4 regions of the Variovorax durovernensis genome follow, and region 1 is predicted to be linked to each of the others. Evidence: predicted binding sites of a transcription regulator. Region 1 holds the regulator's gene; each other region holds the start of a gene.
What was found. Region 1 encodes LexA, which represses DNA repair genes until DNA is damaged. Its sites were predicted from a motif close to ACTGTATNNNNATACAGT; they were not measured.

Region 1 (7,189 bases):
GCCGATGGTGCGCGTGGCGTCCAGGCGTTCGACGGCGGCGACCGTGGTCACGTCGAAGCCCAGCGGTGCCACCAGGATCAGCGAATGCGGCGCCGGCGCGGCGCCGCTGTCGATCTGCGCGCCCAGCGTGTTCACCAGGCGCAGCAGCTCTGCACGGCGTGCCGCACGCGGCGACACCCAGACCGAAGGCGTGCCGTCGACCACGGGCGCGGGGGCTTCTGGCGTCTGCTGCATCACGCCATCGGTGTAGCGGTAGAAGCCTTCGCCCGTCTTGCGGCCCAGCGCGCCGGCGGCAAGGCGCTGCGCGGTGATCACGCTCGGGCGGAAGCGGGGTTCCTCGAAATACTGGTGATAGATCGACTCCATCACCGGGTGCGACACGTCGAGCGCCGTCAGGTCCAGCAGCTCGAACGGGCCGAGGCGAAAGCCCGCCTGGTCCTTGAGGATGCGGTCGACGGTGGCGAAGTCGGCCACGCCTTCGCTGACGATGCGCAGCGCCTCGGTGCCGTAGCCGCGGCCTGCGTGGTTGACGATGAAGCCGGGGGTGTCTTGCGCCTGCACTGCGCTGTGGCCCATCTGCCTGGCGTAGCCCGCCAGCTGTGCGCAGACCTCGGGGGCGGTCTTGAAACCCGCGACCACCTCGACCACCTTCATCAGTGGCACGGGGTTGAAGAAGTGGAAGCCCGCAACACGCTCGGGGTGCGCGAGCCCGGCCGCGATGGCCGTCACCGACAGCGACGAGGTGTTGGTGACCAGCGTGGCGCTCTCGGCCACCACGCCTTCGAGTTCGCGGAACAGCTTGCGCTTGACTTCCAGGTCTTCGACCACGGCCTCGACCACCAGGTCGCAGCCGGCGAGCGCCTGGATCGAATCGACCGCCTTGACGCGGGCGATGTATGCGTCGCGCGCGGCGGCGTCGATCTTGCCCTTTTCATGCAGCTTGTTCCATTGGGCGGCGAGGGCTTCGCGGCCGCGCTCCGCGGCGCCCGCGAAGCTGTCGAGCAGCAGCACTTCGCTGCCTGCCTGGGCGGCGATCTGCGCGATGCCGCGACCCATGGCGCCGGCGCCTATGACGCCGATTCGGGTGTAGTTCACTGTCATTTGCTGAAGATTTTCGCTGGTTGAGGGGTATCCGGCCTGCCGCGCAGGCGTCGACGCAAGCGCTGTCGTCACCTCCGATTTTGCAGTTGCGCGCGGGCGGGGCGTGACGGGTTTTACGCGGGGGCGCGATTTCAGGCCGGGCGGCGGCTGCGGTCGATGGCGATGCTCAGCGCGATGGCCACCAGCATGACGCCGAAGCCGACCCAGCTCATCCAGGCCGCCGCGTCGTGCGCCAGCAGCCAGCCGCCGAGCGCCGCGCCCACGGCCTGGCCGGTGTAGATGCCGGAACTGTTGAGCGCCACCGAGCCTGGCGCGAGGGCCGGCGCCAGGCCTACCAGGCGGGCCTGCTGGGCCGAATTGGTGGCGAAGCAGCCCAACCCCCAGGGCACCAGCACCACGGCCAGCCAGGCAAGCGTGGACGCCGTCGGCCACAAGAGCAGGCTCAGCGCGATCAGCAAGGTAGTGACCAGCACCATGCGCCCGGCCCCGACGCGATCGATGAAGCGGCTGACCACCATGTTGCCGATGAGCCCGCAGGCGCCGAACAGGGCCCACATCACGCTCAGCGTGGTGGCGTCCGCACCAAAGCTATGCTTGAGGATGGGGCCGAAATAGCTGAAGAGCACGAACTGCCCGGTGCCCTGCAGCGCCGTCACCGACACGATGCCCATCAGCACCGGACTGCGCAGCACGCGCGACCAGGCGGCGGCGGTGAGTGCCGCCGGGCGAATGCCGCTTGGCAGGGTGAGCCAGATCGACGCCGCGCTCACGACGCTGAGCAGGGCAATCGCCACGAAGGCCATGCGCCAGCCCAGATGCCCGCCGATCAGCGCGCCGATAGGCAGGCCCAGCACCGAGGCCATTGACCAGCCAAGGAAAACGAAGGTGACGGCGCGCCCGCGTTGCTCGGGCGGTACCAGCATGCCGGCGCAGGCCGCCGCCTGGGGCGTGAAGATGGCGGGGGCTATCACCGTGAGCATGCGCACCGGCAGCAGCGCGCCGAAGCTGGGCATGAGCGCCGCAAGAGCGTGGCCCGCCGCGTACCAGAGCAGGGTAAGGGCGAGCAGCTGGCGGCGGTCCCAGCCCGCGACGGCGGCGGCCAGCAGCGGCGCGCCGATGCACATCACCGCTGCCGCTGCAGTGATCAACTGGCCGGCGGTCGCGACCGAAACGGCCAGGGAGGCGCTGATTTCATTGAGCGTGCCGGGCACGACCATCACGCCCGTGCCGATCACGAAGTTGCCGGCCAGCAGCGCCCAGAGCGCACCCTTGGGCGCAGGCCGGCTCACCGGCGAACCTGCAGCGCGCCGGGATTCACGATGTTCGTGGGATTGCCGTTGATGTAGCTCACGACGTTGTCGAAGGCCTGGCCGAAGTAGCTCTCGTAGCTTTCCTGCTCGACGTAGCCGATGTGCGGGGTGCAGATGCAGTTCTCCAGCCGCAGCAGCGCATGGCCCTGCAGCGGCGGCTCGCTCTCGAACACGTCGATGGCGGCCAGCCCGGGACGGCCACGGTTGAGCGCCGCGAGCAGCGCGTCTGCCTCGACCAGCTCGGCGCGCGAGGTGTTGACGAACAGCGCCGTCGGCTTCATGCGCGAGAGGTCTTCGAGCGTGATGAGGCCATTGGTTTCCTCATTGAGCCGCAGGTGGACGGAGAGCACGTCGGCGGCTGCAAAGAACTCATGGCGGTTCTGCGCCACCTGGAAGCCGTCGGAACGGGCCTTGGCGCAGCTGGCTTCACGCCCCCAGATCACGACCTGCATTCCAAAGGCCTGCCCGTAGCGCGCGACCAGCTGGCCGATGCGGCCGTAGCCCCAGATGCAGAGCGTCTTGCCCTTGAGCACCGAGCCCAGCCCGAAGTTGGGCGGCATCGAGGCCGACTTGAGCCCTGACTGCTGCCAAGCCCCGTGCTTGAGGTTGCTGATGTACTGCGGCAGCCGGCGCATGGCGGCCATGATGAGCGCCCATGTGAGCTCGGCAGGTGCCTGGGGAGAGCCGGAGCCTTCCGCCACGGCGATGCCGCGCTCGGTGCAGGCTGCCACATCGATGTGGCCCGCGACACGACCGGTCTGCGAGATGAGCTTGAGCTTGGGCAGCTTCTCGATGAGCTGCCGGGAGATCTGTGTTCGCTCGCGAATCAGCACGATCACGTCGGCGTCCTTGAGGCGAACCGAGAGTTGCCCGATGCCCTTGACCGTGTTGGTATAGACCTTGGCTGCGTACGCGTCCAGCTTGGCGGCGCAGCGCAATTTGCGCACGGCGTCCTGATAGTCGTCGAGGATCACAATATTCATGGCGTGCCATTGTGCCTCGCAGCATTGGGATGTCGCACCCCCGAACGTTTGGATACCCACTGCCGACGGGCTCTCCCAGGGGTGCCGGGCCTCAGTGCAGGCGTGTGGAGCGGTGTGCGGCGATCATGGTTTCGGCCGCTTCGAGAGCCGCCAGCCGGTCAAGCTCCGCGCACACGTCGTCCATTCGGCCGGAAATCAAGACACGGTTGCTGCTGCGCTGCTGGCCCTTTCCGTCTACCACGCGTACCACGCGCAGCGGGCGCACGGTCGGGGCGGCTTCAGCCGCAGGGGGTGTCGCGCCGCACGACGGACGCACCGCAACGTAGCGCAGGCCGGCGGAAGTCTCGCTGTGATCGAGCGAGGCGTGGCGATGAGGGCGGCGCGCCGGGATCAAACGGCTGGCGAGCGATTGCAGCGGCATCCAGAAATCAGCAATGGCGAGGAGGGCGATTCCCATGTGAACTCCAAAAAAGTATGAGGTTGAACACAGGCAGGATTTCTTGAAACGGCCGCGACAGGGTGATGGCGACTTCGCGCCATACGCCCGCCACCTGTTGCGGCCGGATGAGTGCTGCTGCCAGCAGGCCCGCAGGCCTACATCAGCATGGTGTTGCGAATGAGGCCCACCGCGAGGCCTTCAATCTCGAAAGGCTCGCCGGGCTGGACGATGATGGTCGGGTAGTCGGGGTTCTCTGCGTGCAGCTCGATGACCTGCTTGTTGCGCTTCAGGCGCTTGACGGTGACTTCGTCGCCCAGGCGCGCAACCACGATCTGGCCGTTGCGCGCTTCCTTGGTGGCTTGCACGGCGAGCAGGTCGCCGTCCATGATGCCGGCGTCTCGCATGGACATGCCGCGCACCTTGAGCAGGTAGTCGGGCTGGCGCTGGAACAGCGTGTTCTCGACGTAGTAGGTCTGGTCGACGTGCTCCTGCGCCAAGATGGGGGAGCCTGCAGCGACGCGGCCGATGAGCGGCAGCGCCAGTTGCGCCATGCCGGGCAGCGAGAGCGAGAACTGGCCGCCTTCGCGGTGACGCGTTTCGTTCAGCGACCGCAGGGCGTCGCCCTTGAGGCGGATGCCGCGCGAGGTGCCGCTGACGAGTTCGATGACACCCTTGCGGGCCAAGGCCTGCAGGTGCTCTTCGGCCGCGTTGGCCGACTTGAACCCGAGTTCATTGGCGATTTCGGCGCGCGTGGGTGGCGCTCCGGTGCGGGCGATGGCGCTCTGGATCAAGTCCAGGATCTGCTGCTGGCGGGCTGTAAGCTTCACGGCGAACTGCATATGTGGTTCCTTGCGGCACTGGCTAGATATCCAGTACCTGTATTTTTAACCAGTTTTAAAAAGTTGACAAGCCATGCCTGATTTCCCTTCGCCTGAACTGCGCCGCGTGGTCGTGCTGGGCACCGGCGGCACCATCGCCGGCAAGGCTGCCAGCAGCGGCGACAACATCGGCTACACGGCCGGTCAGGTGGGCGTGGCCGACCTTCTGGGCGGCATCGAGGCACCCCAGGGCGTGACGCTGGTGGCAGAGCAGGTCGCGCAACTGGACAGCAAGGACATGTCGTTCGAGACTTGGCAAAAGCTCGCGCAGCGTTGCGCACACTGGTTGGCCGAGCCCGACGTGGCGGGCGTTGTGATCACGCACGGCACCGACACGCTGGAGGAGACGGCCTTCTTCCTGCATTCGGCGCTGGCGTCCGCGAAGCCCGTGGTGCTGACTTGCGCCATGCGGCCGGCGAGCGCGCTGTCGCCCGATGGTCCGCAGAACGTGCGTGACGCCATCGGCGTGGCTCTGGCAGCCGGTGCGAAGGGGGTGACCGTGGTGTGCGCCGGCGCGATCCACAGTGGCGCCGATGTCCAGAAGGTGCATACCTACAGGCTCGACGCCTTCGCATCTGGCGACGCGGGCCCGGTGGGCTATGTGGAAGAGGGCGAGGTCCGCCGTGTGAGGGCGTGGCCCGAGGGCGGGGCGCTGCCGGCCTCGAAGATCTTCGAGGCGGCTCCCGTTCGGTGGCCTCGCGTGGAGATCGTCATGAGCCATGCCGGTGCGAGCGGTGCTGTCGTCGAGGCACTGCTGCAACCCGGCAACGCCGAACCGGTCCGTGGACTGGTGCTGGCCGCCACGGGCAACGGCACGCTGCATCACGGGCTCGAAGCGGCCGCGCTGAAGGCGCAGGAGGCGGGCGTGACGGTGGTTCGTGCGACGCGCTGCATGAATGGGCGCATCCTGCCGAAAGCCGATGACCGGCTGCGGGACGCGGGCACGCTCACGCCGGTGAAGGCGCGTATCGCGCTGATGCTCGAGTTGCTCGGGTGAGGTGGTGGCCGCCCTGTCGGAGGGCGGCCGGCAATCAGCTGCTCAGCGCTGCGAGTGCGCGCTGGGTGATTTCATCGACCGTGCCCACGCCCTTGATGGCGCGGTACTTCGGCGCAGCGGCCGGATCGGTCTTGGCCCAGGCCGAGTAGTAGTCGACCAGCGGACGCGTCTGCTGGCTGTACACGTCGAGCCGCTTGCGCACGGTTTCTTCCTTGTCGTCCTCGCGCTGGATCAGGTCTTCACCGGTGACGTCGTCCTTGCCTTCCACCTTGGGCGGGTTGAACTTGACGTGGTAAGTGCGGCCCGAAGCCGGGTGCGAGCGGCGGCCGCTCATGCGCTCGATGATGTCGCCGAAGGGCACGTCGATTTCGAGCACGTAGTCGAGCTTGACGCCCGCCGCCTTCATGGCGTCGGCTTGCGGAATAGTGCGGGGGAAGCCGTCGAACAGGAAGCCGCTGGCGCAATCGGCCTGGGCGATGCGTTCCTTCACGAGATTGATGATCAGGTCATCGCTGACCAGTGCGCCCGCATCCATGACGGCCTTGGCCTGCAGACCGAGCGGCGTGCCGGCCTTGACGGCGGCGCGCAGCATGTCGCCGGTCGAGATTTGGGGGATGCTGTACTTCTGGCAAATGAAGGCCGCTTGCGTGCCTTTGCCCGCCCCGGGCGCGCCCAGCAAAATTAGTCTCATGGTGTCCTCGGACGGTTCTTAGATTTTGTGTCGCGCCAGGCGTCGGCTTCAGGGGCTTTGGGCAGGGCGGAGTTGCTTCGAGGATAGCACGCGTGCCTCCCGGGATTTGTCGCTGCCCCGACAGGCACGTCGAGCTCCTCAGGCCGTCGGGCCGGCGGCGAAGACCGCGCGCACGCGCGCCAGGTCTTCGGGCGTGTCGATACCCGGGCCGGGAGCCACGTGGCTCACGTGTACGGCAATGCGGTGTCCGTGCCATAGCGCCCGCAGTTGCTCGAGCGCTTCCGTCGCCTCGACTGGCGACGGCGGCAGCGACGGAAACTTGCGCACGAAGCCTGCGCGGTAGCCGTAGATGCCAATGTGGCGCAGGGGAGCCGGCGTGGGCAGCACCGTCGGCGCGGCACCGTTGGCGGAGCCATCGCGCCACCAGGGGATCGGCGCACGGCTGAAGTACATGGCGTTGCCCCGTGCGTCGAGCACGGCCTTCACCACGTTCGGATTCATGAAGTCGGCCAGCGAATCGATCTCGTGGGCCGCGGTGCTCATCGCGGCCTCTGCGTGGGTGGCCAGCGTGGAGGCCACGGCATCGATCAGCGCCGGGTCGATCAGGGGCTCGTCGCCCTGCACGTTGACGACGATGTCGTCGCCGTCGAGGCCGAGTTGTTCGCAGGCTTCGGCCAGCCGGTCGGTGCCGCTGGGGTGGTGCTGGCGGGTCAGGATCGCCTCGACGCCATGCGCCTTGCAGGCGTCGATGATCGATGCGTCGTCGCCGGCCACCACCACGCGCGCTGCG
Region 2 (7,189 bases), 3.3 Mb from region 1:
ACGGCTGAAGATCCTCGAGATCTTCCAGACCGGCAGCCAGCGGCACATGACCGCGGAAGACGTGTTTCGCGTGCTTCTGAACGAACACTCCGACATCGGCCTGGCCACCGTCTATCGCGTGCTGACCCAGTTCGAACAGGCCGGCATCCTCGAGCGCAGCCACTTCGAGAGCGGCAAGGCCGTCTACGAACTGAACGAAGGCACGCACCACGACCACCTGATCTGCACCTCGTGCGGCAAGGTCGAGGAGTTCTACGACGCGGAGATCGAACGCCGCCAGCAGATGATCGCAAAGGACAAGGGCTGGATCCTGCAGGACCACGCCATGTCGCTCTACGGTCTTTGCGGAGATTGCGCCAAGAAGCGCTGAACCCGCACCTGTTCCTGCAACAGGACGCAAAAGAAAAGGGGCGCATGCCCCTTTTTTGCTTTCAGTCGCTGTCGCGGGCGTTTTCCATCGCCTTGTGGTGGCGTGCCACGAAATCGGCATAGGTGTCGATGCCGCGCAGCTGCAGGATGGAGTTGCGCACTGCCGCTTCCACCAGCACGGCGATGTTCCGCCCCGCCACCACCTGGATGATGACCTTGCGCACCGGGATGCCCAGCACGTCCTGCGTGAGCGGCGCCGAGGGCATGCGCTCGTAGTCGCGCTCGAAGCTGTCGCGCCGCACCAGGTGCACGATGAGCTTGAGCCGCATCTTCCGGCGCACCGCCGTCTCGCCGAAGATCGCGCGGATGTCCAGCAGGCCGATGCCGCGCACCTCCAGCAGGTTCAGCAGCAGATCGGGGCAGCGCCCCTCGATGGTGTTCTGGTTGATGCGGTAGAGGTCGACCGCGTCGTCGGCCACGAGGCCGTTGCCGCGCGAGATCAGCTCCAGGCCCAACTCGCTCTTGCCCAGGCCCGACTCGCCCGTGATCATCACGCCCATGCCCAAGATGTCCATGAACACGCCGTGCATCGAGGTGCGCTCGGCGAAGTGCTTGGACAGGTAGGCACGCAGCAGGTCGATCACGAAGGCCGACGATTCGCGCGTGGCAAAGAGCGGCAGCTGCGCGCGCTCGCAGATCGACAGCAGCTCGTCGGGAGCGGCCTGGCCGTCGGCCAGCACCAGCATTGGCGGCTCCAGCGTGACGATGCGGGCAATGCGGCGGGCGCAGTCTTCCTGGCTGCCGCGCGTCAGGTAGGCCACTTCGCGTGCACCCAGGATCTGTACGCGGTACGGATGGATGTAGTTGAGGTAGCCGACCAGGTCGGCCGCCGACTGCGCACGGCTGATGACTTCGGGGTCGAACTGGCGCTCTGACGCCCCGAGCCCGGCGAGCCATTCCCAGCGGAGCGACCCGCGGAACTCCTCGAACATGGCATCGGCGCTGATGACGGTCGGCTTCATGCGTTCAGGAGCCGGCGCGGCAGCGCCAGCATTGCGTTGGAGTGACGTAGGAAGCCGCGCAGCTTATCAGCAGCCGCGCGTGCCGACGCATGCGCTCAGGCGATTTGAGTGGAGTGCCAGCCGGCAATGAGGCCGTGCAGGGCGGCGGCGTCGGTGCTGGACTTGATCTGCTCGCGCAGGCTGGAGTCGCTCAGCAGCTCGGCGATTTCAGAGAGGATTTCAAGATGCTTCTGCGTGGCCGCTTCGGGCACCAGCAGGAAGATCAGGAGAGCGACGGGCTGTTCGTCGGGGGCATCGAAGCCGATCGGGTTGGCCAGCTGGAACACGGCGGCCATCGGCGCCTTGAGGCCCTTGATGCGGCCATGGGGAATGGCGACGCCGTGGCCCAGACCGGTGGAGCCGAGGCGCTCGCGCGCAAACAGGCTGTCGGTGATCAGGGCGCGTCCCAGGCCGTGAAGGCTTTCGAACAGCAGACCTGCTTCTTCGAAAGCACGTTTCTTGCTAGTAGCGTCAACGCTCACAAGCACTTGAGCGGGCGGCAGGATGGACGCGAGGCGATTCATGGTGGGTGCAGAGCGGGGGCGATTATGCACCCGCTTGGTAAAAACCCCCAGTCCCCCTATTTACTTTCTGTCTACACGTTGCCCGGAGGCCTCGCCCGCCCTCTGAACGGCGGCAATGCCCCAGCGCAATAGTCGGAAAACAAAAAGCCGCCCGAAGGCGGCCTGTGGGTGGAGCCGGAGGGCTCTGGTTTACATCAGGCGCTTGGGCGCCGCGTGATGGTGGTCTTGCAGGCGGTCCTTGTGGCGGACCACCTGGCGGTCGAGCTTGTCGACCAGTTCATCGACCGCAGCGTAGAGATCAGCGTGGCTCGACTCCGCGAACATGTCATTGCCCTTGACGTGAATGTTGCACTCCGCCCTTTGGCGGCGTTCCTTTTCCTTCTGCTTTTCCACCGTGAGGATCACCTTGACATCGACTACCTGGTCGAAATGTCGCGTGATCCGGTCCAGCTTGCTCGTGACGTAGGTGCGCAAGGCAGGTGTGACGTCGAGGTGATGACCGCTGATCGTCAAATTCATGAATGACCTCCTGGAATTGACGGTTGGGGAAATGACCGCACTCCGGAATGGAGCTTGGCCGGCGAAACAGGTGTGTGGGGAAGGGAGAGAGAAGAAGAGACTGGGTAAGAGAAGGAGAAAGCTGGAAGGGTCGATTCACTATGCCCAAGCTGTCACGGTATTGCAATACCAGAGTTGTCCCAAGCTGCGGCCGCATCGCGTGTTTCCCGCGGCACGCTAGCGAATCAATAGCAGCACCCGCGCGCAGGACAGGCGCCGCGGCGTTTCGTTCAAAAGTGTTTCAACAGGAAAGACCCCGAGACCCTGCCGCCGAGAGGGCCGGCGAACAAGCTCAGCGCCAGGCGGCGCGCATGCGGTTGCGCAGGTCGATCACGGCGGTGGGCGGCGGCACGGCCGGCGGGCGCTCCGGCGGAGGCGGCCAGGTCTGCTGCTCGAAGCCCGCGAGGTCGGCATCGGCAATGAAGCGCGTGCGATTGGCATACAGATGCCGGTCGCCGCGCGCCGACTGCTGCGTGACGTAGAAGCGCTGCGGCACCAGCAGGTGCAGGTGGTCGCGTGCGCGGGTCATCGCCACGTAGAGCAGGCGGCGTTCTTCTTCCAGCTCGTGCGCGCTCTGCGCCACGTCGGCCGGCAGGCAGCCGTCGACCACGTTGATCACATGCACCGAGTTCCACTCCTGCCCCTTGGCCGAATGGATGGTCGAGAGGATCAGGTAGTCCTCGTCGAGCAGCGGCGGCCCCGGTCGGTCGCTGGTGGCCTCGGGCGGATCGAGCGTCAGTTCGGTCAGGAAGCGTTCGCGCGAACCGTAGCCGGCGGCCAGCCGCGAAAGCTGCTCGACGTCGGCGCGCCGCACGCCCGAGGTGTCTTCGTACAGCCGCTCCAGGTGCGGCTGATACCAGGCCATCGCCACCTCCACGTCGGCCGGCCATGCGAGCGCAGGAGAGCGCAGCGCCTCGTAGGCCTTGGCGAAATCGGCCCATTGCTCGCGCGCCGCGGAGGGCGGCGCGAAGTCGCGCACGGCGGCCACCGGGTCGGCGGCCTGGTCCATCGCGTCGAGCAGCCGCGTGCCGGTGACGGGCCCGATGCCCGGGATCAGCTGCGTCACGCGAAAGCCCGCCATGCGGCCGCGCGGGTTCTGCGCGAAACGCAGCACTGCGAGCAGGTCCTTCACATGCGAGGCCTCGAGAAACTTGAGCCCGCCGAACTTCACGAACGGGATGTTGCGCCGCGTCAGCTCGAGTTCGAGCGCCGCGCTGTGCGACGAGGTGCGAAACAGCACCGCCTGCGACTTCAGCGCCAGCCCGCCCTCGCGGTGCGCCAGCACCTTGTCGGCCACCCAGCGCGCCTGCTCCGCCTCGTCGGGCACGAGCACCAGCAGCGGCTTGCCGGCCGATGGCTTGTCGGTCCACAGCGTCTTGGCGTGCCGCTCGGCTGCTTGCGCGATGACGCGGTTCGAGGCGTCGAGGATCGGCTGCGTCGAGCGGTAGTTGCGCTCCAGCGTGACCACGCGCGCGTCCTGCGTGAACTGCGACGGGAAGTCGAGGATGTTGCGCACCGTGGCGCCCCTGAACGAGTAGATCGACTGCGCGTCGTCCCCCACCACCGTCACGCCGCGCCCGTCGGGCTTGAGCGCCAGCAGGATCGAGGCCTGCAGCAGGTTGGTGTCCTGGTATTCGTCGACCAGCACATGGTCGAAGCGCGCGCCGACGTGCGCGGCGAGCGCGGGCTCGGCGACCATGCCGGCCCAGTAGAGCAGCAGGTCGTCGTAGTCGAGCACGTTCTGCTGCTGCTTGGCCTCGACATAGGCGCCGAACAGCTTCTTCAGCTCGGCCTCCCATTCGCCGCACCAAGGGAACGACTCCCGCAGCACCTCGGCCAGCGGTGCCCGCGTGTTCACGCAGCGCGAATAGATCGACAGGCAGGTGCCCTTGCGCGGGAAGCGGTTGACGGTGGAAGACAGGCCCAGTTCGTGGCGCGCCAGCCCCATCAGGTCTTCGGCATCGCCACGGTCATGGATGGTGAAGTTCTCGTCCAGCCCGATCTGCGCGGCGTACTCGCGCAGCAGCCGCGCGCCTATGCCATGGAAGGTGCCCGCCCACGGCAGCGAAGGCGGTGCCTCCGACTTCAGCCCCAGCACCTTCGTCAGCACCTGGCCGGCGCGCCGGCCCATTTCCTGCGCGGCGCGGCGCGAGAAGGTCAGCAGCAGCAGGCGCTGCGGATCGACGCCGCCGGCTATCAGGTGCGCCACGCGATGCGCCAGCGTGCTGGTCTTGCCCGACCCGGCACCGGCAATGACGAGCAGCGGCCGCTCGTCGCGCTCGGCAATGGCCGCTCCCACCCCGTGCTCGACCGCCGCGCGCTGCGCGTCGTTGAGCGTGGCCAGCGCGGCGGCCAGGCGCTCGGCCTGGGTCTTCGGGGCGGTGGAAAGAACGGGGAGCGCAGCGGTCTGCATGGGCACGACTTTACTGTATGCCCGTCCAGTCCAGCCACCTTGCTGCCATGTGGCCGGTGACATAATCGCGCCTCGCTGCAACCGGAGACTCTTCCCATGGAAACCGCCCCGTCTCGGCAGCTTTCAACTCCCTTTCACTGACGCGTTTTCTTCACGCACGTCGGGCCCGGGAATTGAAAGCGCCCCTCCCTCGCCCATCGTCCAGTCACCCCCGGGAGTGAGCCAATGCTCAACATCTTTACGCTCGCCAACGGCCGCCTCGTCCAGGAAGAGATCGAGGCGCTCGAAGAGCTTTCCAAGTTCCAGCCGATCTGGGTCGACCTCGAATCGCCCACGCTCGAAGAAAAGCGCTGGATCAAGCAGTACTACGGCCTGTCCATCCCCGAAGACGCGATGGACGAGGACATCGAGGAATCCGCCCGCTTCTACGAGGAAGACAACGGCGAGCTGCACATCCGCTCCGACTTCCTGATCGACGACGACGAGAACCCGCGCACCGTGCGCGTCGCTTTCATCCTGAACCAGCACAACACCGACCTGCGCAGCCGCGGCGTGCTGTTCTCGATCCACGACGAGGACGTGCCGGTGTTCCGCCTGCTGCGCATGCGCGCGCGCCGCGCACCGGGGCTGATCGAGGACGCCAAGGAAGTCATGCTCAAGCTGTTCGACGCCGACGCCGAGTACTCGGCCGACACGCTCGAGAACATCTACGACGAACTCGAAGTGGCCGGCAAGAAAGTGCTGTCGGGCAACGTGAGCGACGAGCTGGCCGGCGAGGTGCTCGGCGCCATCGCGCGGCAGGAAGACTTGAACGGCCGCATCCGCCGCAACGTGATGGACACGCGCCGCGCGGTCAGCTTCATGATGCGCAGCAAGATGCTCAACGCCGAGCAGTTCGAAGAGGCGCGCCAGATCCTGCGCGACATCGAGTCGCTGGACAACCACACGGCCTTCCTGTTCGACAAGATCAACTTCCTGATGGATGCGACCGTCGGTTTCATCAACATCAACCAGAACAAGACCATCAAGATCTTCTCGGTGGCCAGCGTGGCGCTGCTGCCTCCCACGCTGATCGCCAGCATCTACGGCATGAACTTCAAGTTCATGCCGGAGCTCGACTGGGCCATGGGCTATCCGTATGCCATCGTGCTGATGGCTGCCAGCGCGCTGGTGCCGATGTGGTACTTCCGCCGGCGCGGCTGGCTCAAGTAGCCGCGTCTTCCGTGGGCAGCGTGGCCAGCCACGCGCCCACCAGCGCGAGGCTGTAGCGGCTCGCCACCTCCACCACGAAGCGAGCGAAGTAGCCATGCGCGGCATCGTCGGCGCGGTCAGAAATCGTGCGCATCGCGGCAAACGGCACGCCGTAGTCGTGACACACCTGCGCCATCGCAGCGCCTTCCATCTCGACCGCGAGCGCATCGGGCAGCTCGCGCTGCAAGGCCTCGCTCTCCGCGGTGGTCGAGACGAAGCGGTCGCCGCTCACCAGCAGGCCGCGATGCACGCTCGGCTGCCGGAGGCTGAATTCATCCACGGCCTGCTGGCCGACCAAGGCCACGGGGTCGCGCAGCACGTCGGCCGCCACGGCCGCCAGCGCGTTGCCGATGGCAGCATCGGCCGCGAAGCGCGCCATGCCCATCAGCGGCACCTCATGCTTCGGGAAAAGCGGCGAGGCGTCCATGTCGTGCTGCAGCAGTTCGGTGGCCACGACCACGTCGCCCACCTTCACGCCCGGCGCCAATCCCCCCGCCACGCCGGTGAACACGATGGCCCGCACGCCGAAGCGCTCCAGCAGCACCGTGGCCGTCACCGCCGCCGCGACCTTGCCGATGCGCGACAGCACCGCGACCACCGGCTGGCCCTGCAAATGGCCCACCCAGAAGTCGCGCCCCGCCACGCGCACACGCTGCTCGTCGGGCATCTGCGCAAGCAGGGCATTCAGTTCCTCGTGCATGGCAGCGACGATGGCGACAGGCGCGCGCGGCAAAAAACTCAAGACATTTCTCTTTCCAGAAACACCGCGGAACCGGCTCTGCCGGGCCGCAGGTGTTGCCCCCAGCAGGGGGGAAGGCGAAGCGACACGAAGTGCGCGCAGCCTGGGGGGTTACTTGATATCCACGCCGTAGAAAGTGTGGCGGCCGAAGGGGCTCAGCTTGAAGTCGACTACTTCCTTGCGCACCGGCTTCAGCTGCACCGCGTGGGCGATGGTGAACCACGGCGCCTGCTCCTTGAAGATGACCTGGGCCTTCTTGTAGAGCGCGTCGCGG
Region 3 (7,189 bases), 340 kb from region 1:
GCCGGCTATGTGCTGTACGTGATGTTCGGGCTGCACGTGCTGGGCGCGCTGAAGCACCAGTTCCTGGACGGCGAGCGCGAGCTGCAGCGCATGTGGCCGGGAGCACGCGGATGAGCGGCGGCATGAATGAAGAAGAAGCGCGCGCAGCAATCGCGCGCGTCGATGCGCTCTCTACCCATCACGACCCGGTGCACGGCGGCGTGCGCGTGCGCTGGCGCCGCTTCGGCACCGACACCAGCCGGCCGCCCCTGGTGCTGCTGCACGGCGGCCACGGCAGCTGGATGCACTGGCTGCGCAACGCCGAGGCACTGTCGGCCGGCCGCACGCTGTGGCTGCCCGACATGCCGGGCTTCAACGAATCCGACGCGCCGCCGCGCGTGGCACCCGGCGAAGACTCGCTGCCGCCCTTGCTCGATGCGCTGGGCGGCACGCTCGACCAACTGATCGGCGCGGGCACGCCCATCGACCTGGGCGGCTTTTCCTTCGGCGGGCTGACGGCCGCGCGCTTCGCCGTGCGGCGCGGCGCCATCCGCCGGCTTGCGCTGGTGGGCAGCGGCGGCCACGGCACGCTGCGGCGCATGACGGTGCAGATGATCAACTGGCGCTCCGCCCCCGACCGCGAACACGAGCGCGCCGCGCTGCTGCACAACCTGGCCGCGCTGATGCTGCACGACAAGGCTGCCATCGACGCGCTGGCCTTCGAGATCCACGACATCTCCTGCCACGGCACGCGCTTTCGCAGCAAGGAGGTGTCGCTGTCGGGCGGCCTGCAGCAGGCTATCGACACACTCGGCGTGCCCACGCTGCTGCTGTGGGGCGAGTTCGACGTCACCGCCGATCCGCGCCCGCTGGTGGCGCGGCTGGTAGCCGAAGGCCCGGGGCGCGAGGGCGCGGTGATCGACGGTGCCGGGCACTGGGCACAGTACGAGCGCGCCGACGAGGTCAATGCGCGCTTGCTGCGGTTCCTGGCCTGAATATCGGCGCGCAAGACCGCCGGTCAGCGATCTATCGAAACGGCGTTTTCGCGCCAGAACGCCGCATCGGGAAAGGTGCCGCTGCCGGCCGCCGCGTTGTCCGCCATGTGCTCGGCGCGGCTCGTGCCCGGGATCACGCAGGTCACGGCGGGGTGGCTCAGCACGAACTTCAGCAGCACCTGCGCCCAGCTCGTACAGCCGATCTCGCCGGCCCACGGCGGCAGTGGCTTGTCGCGCAGGCGGCGCAGCAGCCCGCCACCACCGAAGGGCAGGTTGACGATCACCGCCACGCCGCGCTCGGCGGCCAGCGGCAGCAGGCGCTGTTCCGCCTCGCGGGCGTCGAGCGAATAGTTGATCTGCAGGAAGTCGAGCTTCTCCGCCTTCAGCACCGCTTCCACCTCGCCGTAGGCCGAGGCGGTGTAGTGCGTGATGCCGATGTAGCGCACGCGGCCCTTGTCCTTCCAGCCGCGCAGCGTGGCCAGGTGGGTGCGCCAGTCGACGAGGTTGTGCACCTGCATCAGGTCCATGCGCTGCGTGCGCAGCCGTGCGAAAGATTGCTCCATCTGCGCTATGCCGGCCTCGCGGCCCGAGGTCCAGACCTTGGTGGCGAGGAAGGCCTTGTCGCGCCGGCCTGACGCGGCCAGCAGTTCGCCGGTGGTTTCCTCGGAGCGGCCGTACATCGGCGAGCTGTCGATCACCGTGCCGCCGGCCGCAAAGAGCGCATCGAGCACGCCGGGCAATCGCTTGTATTCCTCGGTGCCGGGGCGCTGGTCGAAGCCGATCCAGGTGCCGCAGCCGATGACGGGCAGGGCTTCCCGGGTGGAAGGAATTGGGCGGGTGTTCATGGCGGGCATGGGTGGTCGTTGCGCGAAGGCGGGGAGCACGGCGCCGGCGCACAACGCGGCGCCCAGGCGCAGCAGTTCGGCGCGGGTGAGGGGAAAGTCCTTCGGAGGCGGCATGGCTGGCAGTATCCGGTGGAAGGCGTGGGCGGCACCGAAAGGAGCGCTCCGGACCGCCAGTTTCTTCCTCCTGGCCCCCCGTGACGAAGAAAAACAGCTTTTTTCCCGCAGCCCATGAAATACTGTATAAAAATACAGTTAACAGTCTTTGCCATGGGCCTTCCTTTCCTCGATTCCTTTTCCGCTGCCGCGGGCCGCGGCGTCTGGCATGCCGACGAACTCGGCCTGGCCGACGCCCAGGTCGTCGCGACCGGCCACGCCGCGCTCGACGCGGAGTTGCCGGGTGGCGGATGGCCGGTCGGCGCGATGACGGAATTGCTCCAGGCCGCGCCCGAAGCCCATGTCTGGCGGCTGCTGCTGCCAGCGTTGGCACAGGCGGTGCAGGTGCGCGGCGGGCCGGTGGTGCTGGTCGGCCCGCCCTTGGAGCCCTGTGGGCCGTCGCTTGCGGCGCAGGGGCTGCCGGTGGAAGCGCTGATGTGGGTCCGCAGCGAGGCGCCGGCCGCGCGGCTGTGGGCCTGCGAACAGGCGCTGCGCTGCGCCGACGTGGCGGCCGTGGTGGCGTGGCTGCCGCAGGCGCGGGTGGCCGAACTGCGGCGGCTGCAGCTGGCGGCGGCGCAGCATGAACTGCTGCTGTTCGTGTGCCGGCCCGAGTCGGTCGCGTTGTCGGCATCGCCCGCGCGGCTGCGCATTCGCGCCGACCGCTGCGAGGCCGATGCCTCGCAGATCGCGTTGCACATCCTCAAGCGCCGCGGGCCGCCGCTGGCCGCGCCGGTCATGCTGCCCGCGCGCAACGAGCGCATGGCCGCGCTGCTGGCCGCCGCCCGGGTGCGCCGCAAGCTGCGGCTGCAGCAGCAAGGCACCGTGGAAGCGGGCGAGACGGCAACCTCCGCCAAGGTGGTGCGCATCGACGCGTGGAAAGGAGGCCCAAGTGCACTGGATCGCCTTGCGGTGGCTACTTGACGATGCCGGCACGCCCGATGGCCCGGTCCTGCCCACGCCCGAGGCCCTCGGCTGGTGGGCGCTGCGCTACACGCCCCACGTCGCCTGGCAGGACGAAGCGCTGATGCTCGAGGTCTCGGCCTGCGAACGCCTCTGGGGCGGCCGGCTGCAACTGATGCGCCTGCTGCTGGCCGACAACCCCGCGCCCGACGCGCGCATGCTGGGTACGCAGGGCGCCACCAGTCTGATCGCGCTGGCGCGGCTGCGGCTGTTCGCGCGTGAAGAGAAGCGACCGCAAGACGTGCCCGCCGGCCTGCCGCTCGACACCCTGAGCGCGGCGCGCGCGCACCTCGACCTGCTCGCGCGCCTCGGTTGCCGCACCTGGGGCGACGTGGCTGCGCTGCCGCGCGGCGGCCTCACGCGGCGCTTCGGTGCCGAGTTGCGCGATGCGCTCGACGCCGCCTGGGGCCTGCGCCCCGAAAGCCACGCCTGGCTCACGCTGCCCGACGTGTTCGAGCAGAAGCTCGAACTGCCCGCGCTGGCCGAAACAGCGCCCGAACTCATGTGGTCGGCCAACCGGCTGCTGGCTTCGCTGCAGCTGTGGCTGCGTGCCCGCCAGCGCGGCGCGCGCGCGCTCGAGCTGCAATGGACGCTCGACCTCAAGCGCTTCAACGGCGTGAACCTGCCGCCGCACCAGCAGGTCACCGTGCGCACGGCCGAGCCCACGCAGGACATGGCTCACCTGCGCCGGCTGATGTCCGAAAAACTCGGGCTCACCACGCTCTCGGCGCCCGCGAGCTGGCTGCGGCTGCGTACGCTGGAGACCGATCCGTGGGCCGGCGCCAGCACCAGCTTCCTGCCAGAAGACAACCGCAAGGGCGACAGGCTGCACGAGATGGTCGAGCGCCTCAGCGTGCGGCTCGGCCCGTCGCAGGTGCTGGTGCCCTCGGCACAGGCCGACCACCGGCCGGAGCGCAAGCAGGCGTGGCGGCCCGCGCTGCACAAAGACACGGCCCCGCCCGACAAGTCGCGCAGGCAGGCGCAGGCGGCCGCCTCGCAGCCCGACGCCATCTACCCGCCGTGGCTGCTGCCCGAGCCGCTGCGGCTCGAGATGGACGGCGAGCGCCCGTGCTATCGCGGCACGCTGAACAGGCTGGTAGGGCCGCAGCGCGTCGAGGCGGGCTGGTGGGGCGACAAGGAAGAAGGCGGCCAACCCGCGATGCGCGACTACTACGTCGCGGAAAGCCCCGAAGCCGGGCTGGTGTGGATTTTTCGCGAGCGGCCTGCAGCGCGCTTTTCTTCGGGCGAGGTGCGCTGGTATCTGCAGGGGTTCTATGCCTGAACTGAGCGGCAAGCAGGAAAGCAGGCGCCAGCCCGCCAAGGTGCATGCGCTGCCGGTGCCGCTGCGCAAGCCGCCCGCGTTCACGCTGCCCGATTACGCGGAGTTGCACTGCCTGACCAACTTCAGCTTCCAGCGCGGCGCGTCGACGCCCGAGGAGATGGTGGAGCGGGCCTATCAGCTCGGCTACACGGCGCTGGCGATCACCGATGAGTGCTCGGTGGCGGGCATCGTGCGGGCGCATGTGGGCTTGCGCGACTTGCCCGCGAAGCTCGACGAATATGAGCGCGAAAACCCCGACGAGCCGAAGATCCCGCGCAACCCCGGTTTCCGCCTGCTGTTCGGCAGCGAGTTCCAGTTCGAACGCTTGAGGCTCGTGGTGATCGCCAACGACACCGAAGGCTGGGGCAATCTGTGCGAGTTCATCACCGCCGCGCGCAACACCGAGCTGCCCAAGGGCGAATACCGCGTGAGCTGGGAAGAGAGCGACGTGGCCTCGCTGCAGCATTGCCAGATCCTGTTCGTGCCGAACCGCAACCCCGGCGGCGCAATGGACACGGCCACGCTGCATGAAGACCTGATGACCGCCAAGACGCTGTATGGCGAGAACCTCTGGCTGGCCGTGGAGTTGTTCAACGAACTCGACGACGACCTCTGGCTGGTCACGCTGATGCAAGCGGGGGAGGAGGCCGGCGTGCCGTTGGTGGCGGCCGGCGACGTGCGCATGCATAAGCGCGGATGCAAGCCGCTGCACGACGTGTTGACGGCCGTACGCGAGGGCAAGACGGTGGCCGAATGCGGTTTTGCGCTGCAGTCGAATGCCGAGCGGCACCTGCGATTGCGGGTTCGACTGGCCGAGCTTTATCTGCCGGAGATGCTCGCGAATACGCAGACAGTGGCGCGGCTTTGCAAGTTCGACCCCAAGGTGATCCGCGAAAACTACAAGTACCCGCTCGAGACCGTGGGAAGCAGCGAGACCGCCGCGCAGACGCTGGTGCGAAAGACGTGGGAGGGAGCGCTCAAGAGGTATCCGCTCGAAAGATATGGCTCGGGCATTCCCGAGAACGTCTGCCGGCAGGTGCACAAAGAGCTGAGCCTGATCCTCGAACTCGAATACGAGATGTTCTTCCTCACCGTGGAAGACATCGTGCGCTTCGCCAAGTCGAAGGACATTCTTTGCCAGGGGCGAGGCTCGTCGGCCAATTCCGCGGTCTGCTATTGCCTGGGCATCACCGCGATCAACCCTGAAAAGGGACATCTTCTGTTCGAGCGTTTCCTGAGCCGCGAGCGCCATGAACCACCGGACATCGACGTCGACTTCGAGCATCAGAAGCGTGAACTGGTCATCCAGTACATCTACGAAAAATACGGACGGCATCGCGCAGCCATCGCCGCTGTCGTCATCTGCTACCGCTCGCGCAGCGCATTGCGCGACGTGGGCAAGGCCATCGGCATCGACGAGCGGCTGATCGACGAGTTCGCGAAAGACCATTACTGGTTCGACGACACCGTGCTCGGCGAGCAACTGTGCCAGGCTGCCGCGCGTGCCGGCGTGGAAGAAGACGAACTCAAGCTGACCCAGTGGATCGAGTTCACGCAGAAGCTCAAGGGCTTCCCTCGCCACCTGAGCCAGCACGTGGGCGGCTTCGTGCTCACGCACACCAAGCTCACGCGGCTGGTGCCGGTAGAGAAGGCGTCGATGAAAGACCGCTCCGTCATCCAGTGGGAGAAGGACGACCTCGAAGCGATGGGCATGCTCAAGGTCGACGTGCTGGCGCTCGGCATGCTCAGCGCCATTCGCCGTGGGCTCGAGCACATGAACCGCTGGCGGGGCTCGATGGTGGAGATGCACCAGATACCGAACGACGACAAGAAGGTGTTCGACATGATCTGCGACGCCGACACCATCGGCGTGTTCCAGATCGAGAGCCGGGCGCAGATGTCGATGCTGCCGCGACTGAAGCCGCGCACCTATGAAGACCTGGTGATCGAGGTGGCGATCGTGCGGCCGGGGCCGATACAGGGCGGGATGGTGCATCCGTATCTCAAGCAGCGGGAGCGGGTGCGCAAGGGATTGCCGATTCACTACGAGAAGGAAGAACTGCGCCCCGCGCTCGAACGCACGCTGGGCATCCCGATCTTCCAGGAGCAGGTGATGCAGATTGCAATGATCGCGGCCAAGTTCACTGCAGACGAGGCCGATCAGTTGCGGCGAGCCATGGCGGCATGGAAGCGCAAAGGGGGCCTCGACAAATTCCACGACAAACTAGTGAATGGCATGGTCGATAACAAATACCCCAGGGCGTTCGCCGAAGCCATCTTCAAGCAGGTCATGGGCTTCGGCGACTACGGCTTCCCCGAAAGCCACGCCGCCAGCTTCGCGTTGCTGGTCACGGTGAGCAGCTGGCTCAAGAACTACGAGCCCGCCTGCTTCCTCGCCGCGCTGCTCGATTCTCAGCCGATGGGCTTCTACAGCCCGTCGCAGCTGGTGCAGGACGCGCGGCGGCATGGCGTCGAGGTGCGCCCGGTCGATGTGACGAGAAGCGACTTCGACACCACGCTCGAAGCGCGAGACCCCGATGCACCGCGTCCTTCCGGCATCGACGAACGCTATGCCGACCGCCTTGGCAACGAGAACCAGCCTGCGGTGCGCCTGGGCCTGAACCGCATTGCCAGCCTCAGCGCGGGCGGCGCCGAGCGCCTGCTGCAGGCCCGCGCCGCGGCACCCTTCACCAGCACCGAAGACCTTGCCCTGCGCGCTGAACTCGACGGCAAGGACATGGCCGCTCTGGCCGCGGCCGATGCGCTGATGTCCCTCTCGGGCCACCGTCGCCAGCAGGTGTGGGACGCCACGGCGCAACGCCGGGCGCCGGCCCTGCTGCGAGGCGTGCCCATCAACGAGCAGGCGCTGCTGCTGCCGGCCGCGTCCGAAGGCGAGGAAATAGTCGGCGACTACGCGGCGCTCAGGCTCACGCTGC
Region 4 (7,189 bases), 1.9 Mb from region 1:
CTCGGTGATGACTTCCTCGAAGTGCACGTTCTTCTGCCACTGCACCTGGCGCACGCGGCCCTCGGGCGTGTCGACCGTGACGCCCGACACCGGCATCGGCACGCCGATGCGGTAGGCCCAGGCGTCGCCGACTTCTGCGGGGCGGATGTCGCGCGCGGCGTTCAGCTCGTGCCACACGCGTTCGGCGGGCGCGGCGATGAAGAGCGTGCGCGATGTGTTCGACAGCCGGTCCGGGTTGGGCAACTGCGGCTCGATGGCGCCTAGCACCAGCGGCAGCATTGCGAAGCTGTAGATGGCCTGCTTCGGCCAGTTGGTGATGCGGCACACGATGCCCATCGCCAGTCCGCCGACGCTGCCCATCACCGCGAACAGCGGCACGATGACGATGGCGCAGATCAGCCCCTCGATGAACACCGCCAGCGTGCCGGCGACGAAGAGCGCGGTCGCCACCCACGGCGCCCAGAGGTAGTAGCCCCAGCTGCGGCGCTCGATGCGCTCGGCCATGTACACGGTGACGGCGCCGCACAGCGCGGGCACGAAGTACACGAAGGAGCCGAGCATCGGCGAGAAGCGCTGGCCCGGCCCGCCGCTGAAAACGATGCGAAGCACCAGCGCGATGGCCGCGCCCGCCAGCATCGGCCAGAACCACGCGAAGGGCATGGCGCCTCGGGACTGGGGCGGCAGTTCGTCGGGTGCGAGTTCGGCGAGCCGGCTTTCCTGGTTGTTGTCTTGCATGCGGAGCTTTCTGCTGGTTGTTTTTTCTCGTGTTCGCTCAGCCGGCACTGCGCGTGGCCGTGACCATGCAGTAGTCGAAGTCGCGCCAGAACATGCCCAGCGCCAGCGCGCAGTAGCTGGCCACGATGTGCTTGCGCCGCCACGGGCCGAGCTTGCCGCGCGCCTTCCAGAGTTCGGCCAGGGTGAAGCGCGTGGCCAGCACCGGAATGTGCAGCGCGCTGGGCGCGACACGCCAGCGCAGCGACCTGCACTCGATGTCCTCGAAGCCGTTGTCGCGCAGGGCGGCGATGAAGTCGTCTCGCACGGCCAGCGTGGGCACGGCCCAGCTGTCGGCCCACAGGCGGTGCAGCCAGCCGGCCGCGCGGCCGGGCTTGCGGCGCAGCAGGAAGCCGTCGGCCACTGCCAGCCGCGCGCCGGGCTTGAGCAGGCGCGCGGCCTCGCGGATGAAGTCGGCCTTGGCGGTGCCGTCGGCGTAGCAGGCGCTTTCCAGGGCCCAGGCGCCGTCGGCCTGCGCGGCGGGCAGGCCGGTGCGGGTGTAGTCGGCCTCCACGTGGGCCATGCGGTCGGCCACGCCCGCCGCGGCATCGAGCCTGGCGGCGATGCTGTTCTGCACTGCCACGTTGGTCACGGTGACTGCGTACAGCGACGGGTTGTCGCCCACCAGCGTGCGCGCGGTGGCGCCGGCGCCGCAGCCCATGTCGATCACGCAGCGGCGGGGCGTTGTGCCGGGTTGCGCATCGGCAAGCCGCAGCGCGCGGCCGACCACGCGGTTCATCTCGACCAGCATGCCTTCGCGCCGAAACGGGTTCAGCCCGGCGCGCCAGAAGCCGAAGTGCATGTTGTAGCTGGGGCTCCAGGCGCTGTAGTCGAACGCGACTTCGGTGAAGTAGACCTGGGTGTCTTCGGTGGTGATTGGGGCACCGGCCGATGCCTGTGCGGGCGCTTCGAGCGGCAGGCGGAAGTCGGGCTGGAAAACGGTAGGCATGGCTATTCCCTCGCGTGGTGTTTTTTCTTCAGAGGCGGCAGTTGCCGTCGTTGCAGGAAGGCGCGATGCGCCCCGCCAGCCGTGTCGCCAGCCAGCGCGGAATGCGGTAGCGGTTGCGCGCCAGCAGGGCGTAGGCGCGGTCGGCCAGCGGCGCGACCAATGGCAGGTCGAGCAGGCCGCCGCCGCTGGGCAGGCCCACCGCCGCCCGGCTTGCGCGGATGGCCGGCACGCCGACCAGCACCCGGCCCGTTGCGTCGACCACGTGGATCGCGGCCATCAGCGCGTCGCGCGGTGCCGGCCCGTCGCTGAACGAGGCCGGCGAGCAATCGACGAAGCGCAGCCGGCCCGCCGTGTCGTGCGCCCCCAGGTTGCCCATTTCGGCCGAGCAGATGGCGCAGCTTGCGTCGAAGTACACGGTCAGCGGATAGACGGGGAGGGCGGCTCGGCTCATGGCATCCTTTGTTCTCGATATTTCTGTCAAAACAGAAACAAATGGGCAAAAAAAGAGAGGGCTCAGATCATCGGCAGGCTGGCGTGATGGGCATCGGGATCTTCGTCCTTGCCGCCTTTGTCGCCGCGCACGAACTTCTGCACGCTGGCGCCCAGCGTGAGCACCTTGTCGAGCGTGCCGGGCGACAGCCGCAGCATTTCGTCGGCCCAGGTGGCGAGCTTGTTCATGAGGTCCATGGTGGAGCGGATGCGGTCCTGCGCATCGGGCGGCTCCTTCTGGAAATCGGGGCTCGAGACCAGTTCTCGCAGCACGCGGATGGTCGGGTCGAACTCGCGTTCCTTGCGCTCGCGCACCACGGTGCGAAACAGCTCCCACACGTCGACGCTAGTCTCGAAGTAGTCGCGGCGGTCGCCCAGCGTGTGGGTGACGCGCACGAGGTTCCAGGCCTGCAACTCCTTCAGGCTGTTGCTGACGTTGGAGCGCGCGACGCCGAGCGTTTCGGACAGTTCCTCGGCATGCATCGGCTTGCCGTGGGCGAAGAGCAGGGCGTGGATTTGCGAGACGGTGCGGTTGACGCCCCACATGGACCCCATTTCGCCCCAGTGCAGGACGAACTTGCGTTGAATGTCTGTGAGTTCCATGGCGCCGAGTTTAGGATTTACGAAATTTCTGTCAAGAGAGAAATGTAAAAAGCAGGCGGTCCTGAGGAAACGGTGAAATACTGTACAAATACACAGTAATTGCAGCCGAGGACCAGCCATGCCAGCAGCCCGCATCCCCATTCACGCCATCAAGGGCCGCGGCGCGGCCACGCAGCTCGCGCATCGTTTCTCCAAGGACGAGCGCAATGCCTTCGACGACGGCTGGGGCACGCTCGAAGAGGGCGTGGCCGAGGCCGAGGAGCTTGAGCCCATCGCCACCGAGGTGCGCTTCGAAGACGTCAAGTCGGCGCTCAACGAGAACGACTCGCCCGACATCTACTTCGACCGCTCGCTCAACCCCTACCGCGGATGCGAGCACGGATGCATCTACTGCTTCGCCCGGCCCACGCACAGCTACCTCAACCTGTCGCCCGGCCTCGACTTCGAGACCAAGCTGATCGCCAAGCGAAACATCGCCGACATGCTGCGTACGGAACTCGGGCGCAAGAGCTACCGGCCCAGCTACATCGCCATCGGCACCGCCACCGACTGCTACCAGCCCATCGAACGCGACTTGAGGCTCACCCGCTCGGTCATCGAACTGCTGCAGGAAGCGCGGCATCCGTTCGCGCTGGTCACCAAGTCGAGCGCCATCGAGCGCGACCTCGACGTGATCGCGCCGATGGCAGCCGACCATCTCGCGGCCGTGTACGTGACCGTGACCACGCTCGACGGCGAACTCGCCCGCAAGCTGGAGCCGCGCGCCGCCGCGCCGCACCGCCGGCTGCGCACCATCCGCACGCTGACCGAGGCGGGCGTGCCGGTGGGCGTGAGCGTGGCGCCGCAGATTCCCTTCGTGACCGAGGACATGGAACAGGTGCTCGAGGCCGCATGGGAGGCCGGCGCGCGCAGCGCCTTCTACACGGTGGTGAGGCTGCCGTGGGAGGTGGCGCCGCTCTTCAAGGAATGGCTGGCGCTGCACTACCCCCAACGCGCCGACCGCATCATGGCGCGCATCCACGAGATGCGCGGCGGCAAGGACTACGACGCCGACTTCGCCACGCGCATGAAGGGCTCGGGCCTGTGGGCCGACCTGATCCACCAGCGCTTCGAGAAGGCAACGAACCGCCTGGGCTACAACCGCGAGCGCATTCCGCTGGACATCACGGCGTTCCGGCCACCTGGTGCCGCGGGGCAGGGCAGCCTGTTCTGAACGGCGGCGGGGCTGCTTCGCGAATCCTCTACACGTAGCCCAGCGGCAGTGCCGTGGTCTGCTTCAGTTCCTGCATGGCGAAGCCGGAGCTGACGTCGTGCAGGTTCGTGCCCGAGATCAGTCGCTTGTAGACAGCGTCGTAGGCGGCGATGTCCGGCACCACCACGCGCAGCAGGTAGTCCACGTCGCCGCTCATCCGGTAGAACTCGACCACTTCCGGAATGGCATGGACCGTGGCCGTGAAGCGATCGAACCACTCCTGGGAGTGCGTGCTGGTCCGTACCGACACGAAGACCGTCACCGCCACGTTGACCTTGCGCGGGTCGAGCAGAGCCACCGAGCGCGTGATGACGCCCGCCTCCTTCAGCCGCTGGATGCGCCTCCAGCATGGCGTGGCGGACAGGCCCACCTGCTCGGCGATCTGGGCTACCTGCAGCTCGGCGTCTTGCTGCAGGAGATCAAGAATCTTGATATCTATGGAATCCAGTTTCATCAAATCTCTTTGAAAGAGTATTGGATTCCAATCTTATCGACATGGGCAGCACAAAACGCAAGCCGCTGCTCACCCCCGGCCGGCAGACTCCCCCAGGTGCGCGGCGCCGTCGCCCGCAACGCCTGCAACGCTTCTCCCCGGAATCACCTGAATGGACATCTACCTCGACGCCAACGCCACCACGCCCGTGCTGCCTCGCGCACGGGCCGCGGCACTTGCAGCCATGGCCGAAGACTTCGGCAACCCCAGCAGCGTCCACAGCACCGGGCTGAAGGCGCGCGCGCTGATGGATTCGGTGCGCTCCCGCGCGCGGCGCCTGCTGGGCGCTCCCACGGGCGACCTGCTCTTTCTCAGCGGCGCCACCGAGGGCATCCAGACTGCGGTGCTGTCGGCGTTGAGCTCGCTGCGCGGCCGCGAGGACGTCGACTGCCTGCTGTACGGCGCGACGGAGCACAAGGCGGTGCCGGAAGCGATCAGGCACTGGAACAAATTGCTGGGCCTGAACCTGCGCGTGCAGCCCATCCCGGTCGGCCGTGATGGCCGCCATGACCTGCAGTGGCTGCGCGCGCATGCCGGCCGGGCCGGGCTGGTCTGCACCATGGCCGCCAACAACGAGACCGGCGTCGTCAGCGACCTGGAAGGCATCGCCCAGGCGCTCGACGGGAGCCCGGCCCTGTGGATGGTGGACAGCGTGCAGGCATTGGGCAAGCTCGAGCTCCGGCTCGAGGCCCACCGCATCGACTACGCGCCGTTCTCGGGGCACAAGCTCTATGCCCCCAAGGGCATCGGCCTGCTGTATGTGCGCGCCGGCGCGCCGTTCACGCCGCTGATGGCTGGCGGCGGCCAGGAGGGCGCGCTGCGCTCGGGAACAGAGAACATGTCCGGCATCGCCGCGCTCGGCACGGTGCTGGAAGCGCTCGAGGACGGCCAGACCTTCCGGGACGGCCGCACGCTGGAGGCGTACCGCGACCGCATCGCCGCCGCGCTGAAGAATGCGTTCCCCGGGGTGGTGTTCAACGCGCCCTTCGAACTGAGCTTGCCGACGACCCTCAATTTCTCGGTGCCCGGCCTGGATTCGAAGCTCCTGCAGGACCTGTTCGACGCGGCCGACGTGCGGGTGAGCGGTGGCTCGGCCTGCGGCGCATCGAAGGCGCTGCCGAGCCATGTGCTGCAAGCCATGGGGTTGCCCGCCTGGCAGGCGGCCTCGGCCGTGCGCCTGTCGTTCGGGCCGGCCAGCGACGCGGCCTTCATCGACGAAGCCTGCGAACGGATCGGCTCCTGTGGCGCTTCGCTGCGCGCAAGCTGCCTGAACACCGCTGCCGACACCTCCCGCCCGGGCGACGCGCTCGACGGCCTGACCCGCTTCGTGGTCGGCGGTGCGTGCTGCTACCTCCTGGCCGATGCGGATAGCCGGCGCTGTGTCGTCATCGATCCGCTGCCCGAGTTGACCGGCCGCATCGCGCAACTGCTTCGCTGTCAGGACTACACGCTGGCCGCCGTGCTCGACACGCACAGCCATGGCGACCATGTTTCCTCGGTTGGCGAACTTCGCGCCGCACTGCCGGAACGCCTTCTTCAGCAAGGCGAGGTCGATGCGCTCGGCTGGCCCCTGGGCGTCGATGCCGTCTGCCTGGGCGCGCAGATGCTGACCCGGCTGGCAACCCCGGGGCACACCGCCGACTCGACCGCCTACCTGCTGCACGACGAGCAGCTGAAAATCCGCCTGGCATTCGTCGGCGACACGGTGATGCCCGGCGCCCTGGGGCGAAGCGATTTCGCGCAAAGTGCGCCGCTGGCATTCGGCCCTTCGCTGAAGAAGCTGGAGCAGGCCGCAGGCCCCCGCACGCTGCTGCTTCCGGCGCACGACTACGAAGACCGCTTCGCGAGCACCCTGGCCCGCGAATGCACGGCCCAGCCGCTGCTTGCGCAGGTGCTGTGCGGCGACATCGATGCGGAACGCTTCGCTTCGGCGAAGGCCGAAATGGAGAAAGACCTCGCGCTGACCGAATACCAGACCCTTGCCTGCGGCGCGCGGATCGACAGCGGCTGCGCCGGCGCGAGCCACGAGATGAACGCCACGCAAGCGCAACGGCTGCTGCTCGAACATCCGGGCCTGGTTGTGGTGGATGTGCGCGAGCCCTACGAGCAGCGCGTGAGCGAATCGTCGCCCTTCGGAACCGGCACCCACCGCGAGGCGGTGCCGCTGTCAGGGCTGCTCAATGCGCTGCCCGGCTGGCTGGCGCTGCCGGCCGGTGCGCCGGTGCTGTTCTACTGCCGAAGCGGCAATCGCAGTGCGCAGGCGGCCAAGGCCCTGCGTCGCCTCGGGCATGCGCAGGCATGGAGCCTGGCGGGTGGCCTCGCGCTGTGGTCCGCTGCGGGCGCCGTCGCGCAGCCGGGCGCGCTGATGCACTGAACAGGTCAACGCCACCTGTGGCGCGTGCCGCCCGAGCGGCGGTCGGCTTTTTCCTGAACCACGCCCATCGCGCTCAGTTCCTTGCCGCGCTGCTCGAGCCGGCGCAGGCATTCGAGAAAGATGTCGAGGTGCTCGGCGTCGATGCCGTCGAGCAGATCCATGTTGAGCCGGGCGATCCTCGGAAACAGGGCGTCGCACAACTCGCGGCCGGTGGCGCTCAGCCGCACGTGCACTTCGCGGCCGTCCTCGGGGTCGCGC

Region 2: ACWV14_RS02835 (ATP-dependent helicase) is a predicted target of LexA. The motif match lies at 4,938-4,955, and genes of this name have one in related genera.
Region 3: imuA (translesion DNA synthesis-associated protein ImuA) is a predicted target of LexA. The motif match lies at 2,055-2,072, and genes of this name have one in related genera.
Region 4: ACWV14_RS09710 (PA0069 family radical SAM protein) is a predicted target of LexA. The motif match lies at 2,892-2,909, and genes of this name have one in related genera.

Annotation. Positions count from the first base shown of each region.
Region 1 covers NZ_CDRNCW010000001.1:3,945,369-3,952,557, reverse strand. Annotated here, with positions in the region: gene ACWV14_RS18785 (3-hydroxyacyl-CoA dehydrogenase) at 1-1,101, opposite strand, end outside; gene ACWV14_RS18780 (MFS transporter) at 1,233-2,390, opposite strand; gene ACWV14_RS18775 (D-2-hydroxyacid dehydrogenase family protein) at 2,387-3,394, opposite strand; gene ACWV14_RS18770 (hypothetical protein) at 3,486-3,851, opposite strand; gene lexA (transcriptional repressor LexA) at 3,989-4,672, opposite strand; gene ACWV14_RS18760 (asparaginase) at 4,746-5,708, shown strand; gene adk (adenylate kinase) at 5,743-6,399, opposite strand; gene kdsB (3-deoxy-manno-octulosonate cytidylyltransferase) at 6,538-7,189, opposite strand, start outside.
Region 2 covers NZ_CDRNCW010000001.1:610,479-617,667, reverse strand. Annotated here, with positions in the region: gene fur (ferric iron uptake transcriptional regulator) at 1-370, shown strand, start outside; gene hprK (HPr(Ser) kinase/phosphatase) at 432-1,391, opposite strand; gene ACWV14_RS02845 (PTS sugar transporter subunit IIA) at 1,487-1,954, opposite strand; gene hpf (ribosome hibernation-promoting factor, HPF/YfiA family) at 2,144-2,473, opposite strand; gene ACWV14_RS02835 (ATP-dependent helicase) at 2,805-4,925, opposite strand; gene corA (magnesium/cobalt transporter CorA) at 5,151-6,137, shown strand; gene ACWV14_RS02825 (5'-methylthioadenosine/adenosylhomocysteine nucleosidase) at 6,130-6,876, opposite strand; gene ACWV14_RS02820 (ABC transporter substrate-binding protein) at 7,027-7,189, opposite strand, start outside.
Region 3 covers NZ_CDRNCW010000001.1:4,287,437-4,294,625, reverse strand. Annotated here, with positions in the region: gene ACWV14_RS20445 (cytochrome b) at 1-114, shown strand, start outside; gene ACWV14_RS20440 (alpha/beta fold hydrolase) at 123-974, shown strand; gene ACWV14_RS20435 (aldo/keto reductase) at 998-1,933, opposite strand; gene imuA (translesion DNA synthesis-associated protein ImuA) at 2,087-2,893, shown strand; gene ACWV14_RS20425 (Y-family DNA polymerase) at 2,862-4,214, shown strand; gene ACWV14_RS20420 (error-prone DNA polymerase) at 4,207-7,189, shown strand, end outside.
Region 4 covers NZ_CDRNCW010000001.1:2,037,715-2,044,903, forward strand. Annotated here, with positions in the region: gene ACWV14_RS09690 (SRPBCC domain-containing protein) at 1-735, opposite strand, end outside; gene ACWV14_RS09695 (SAM-dependent methyltransferase) at 773-1,720, opposite strand; gene ACWV14_RS09700 (thiol-disulfide oxidoreductase DCC family protein) at 1,749-2,171, opposite strand; gene ACWV14_RS09705 (GbsR/MarR family transcriptional regulator) at 2,234-2,812, opposite strand; gene ACWV14_RS09710 (PA0069 family radical SAM protein) at 2,931-4,025, shown strand; gene ACWV14_RS09715 (Lrp/AsnC family transcriptional regulator) at 4,054-4,518, opposite strand; gene ACWV14_RS09720 (aminotransferase class V-fold PLP-dependent enzyme) at 4,670-6,931, shown strand; gene ACWV14_RS09725 (MarR family winged helix-turn-helix transcriptional regulator) at 6,937-7,189, opposite strand, start outside.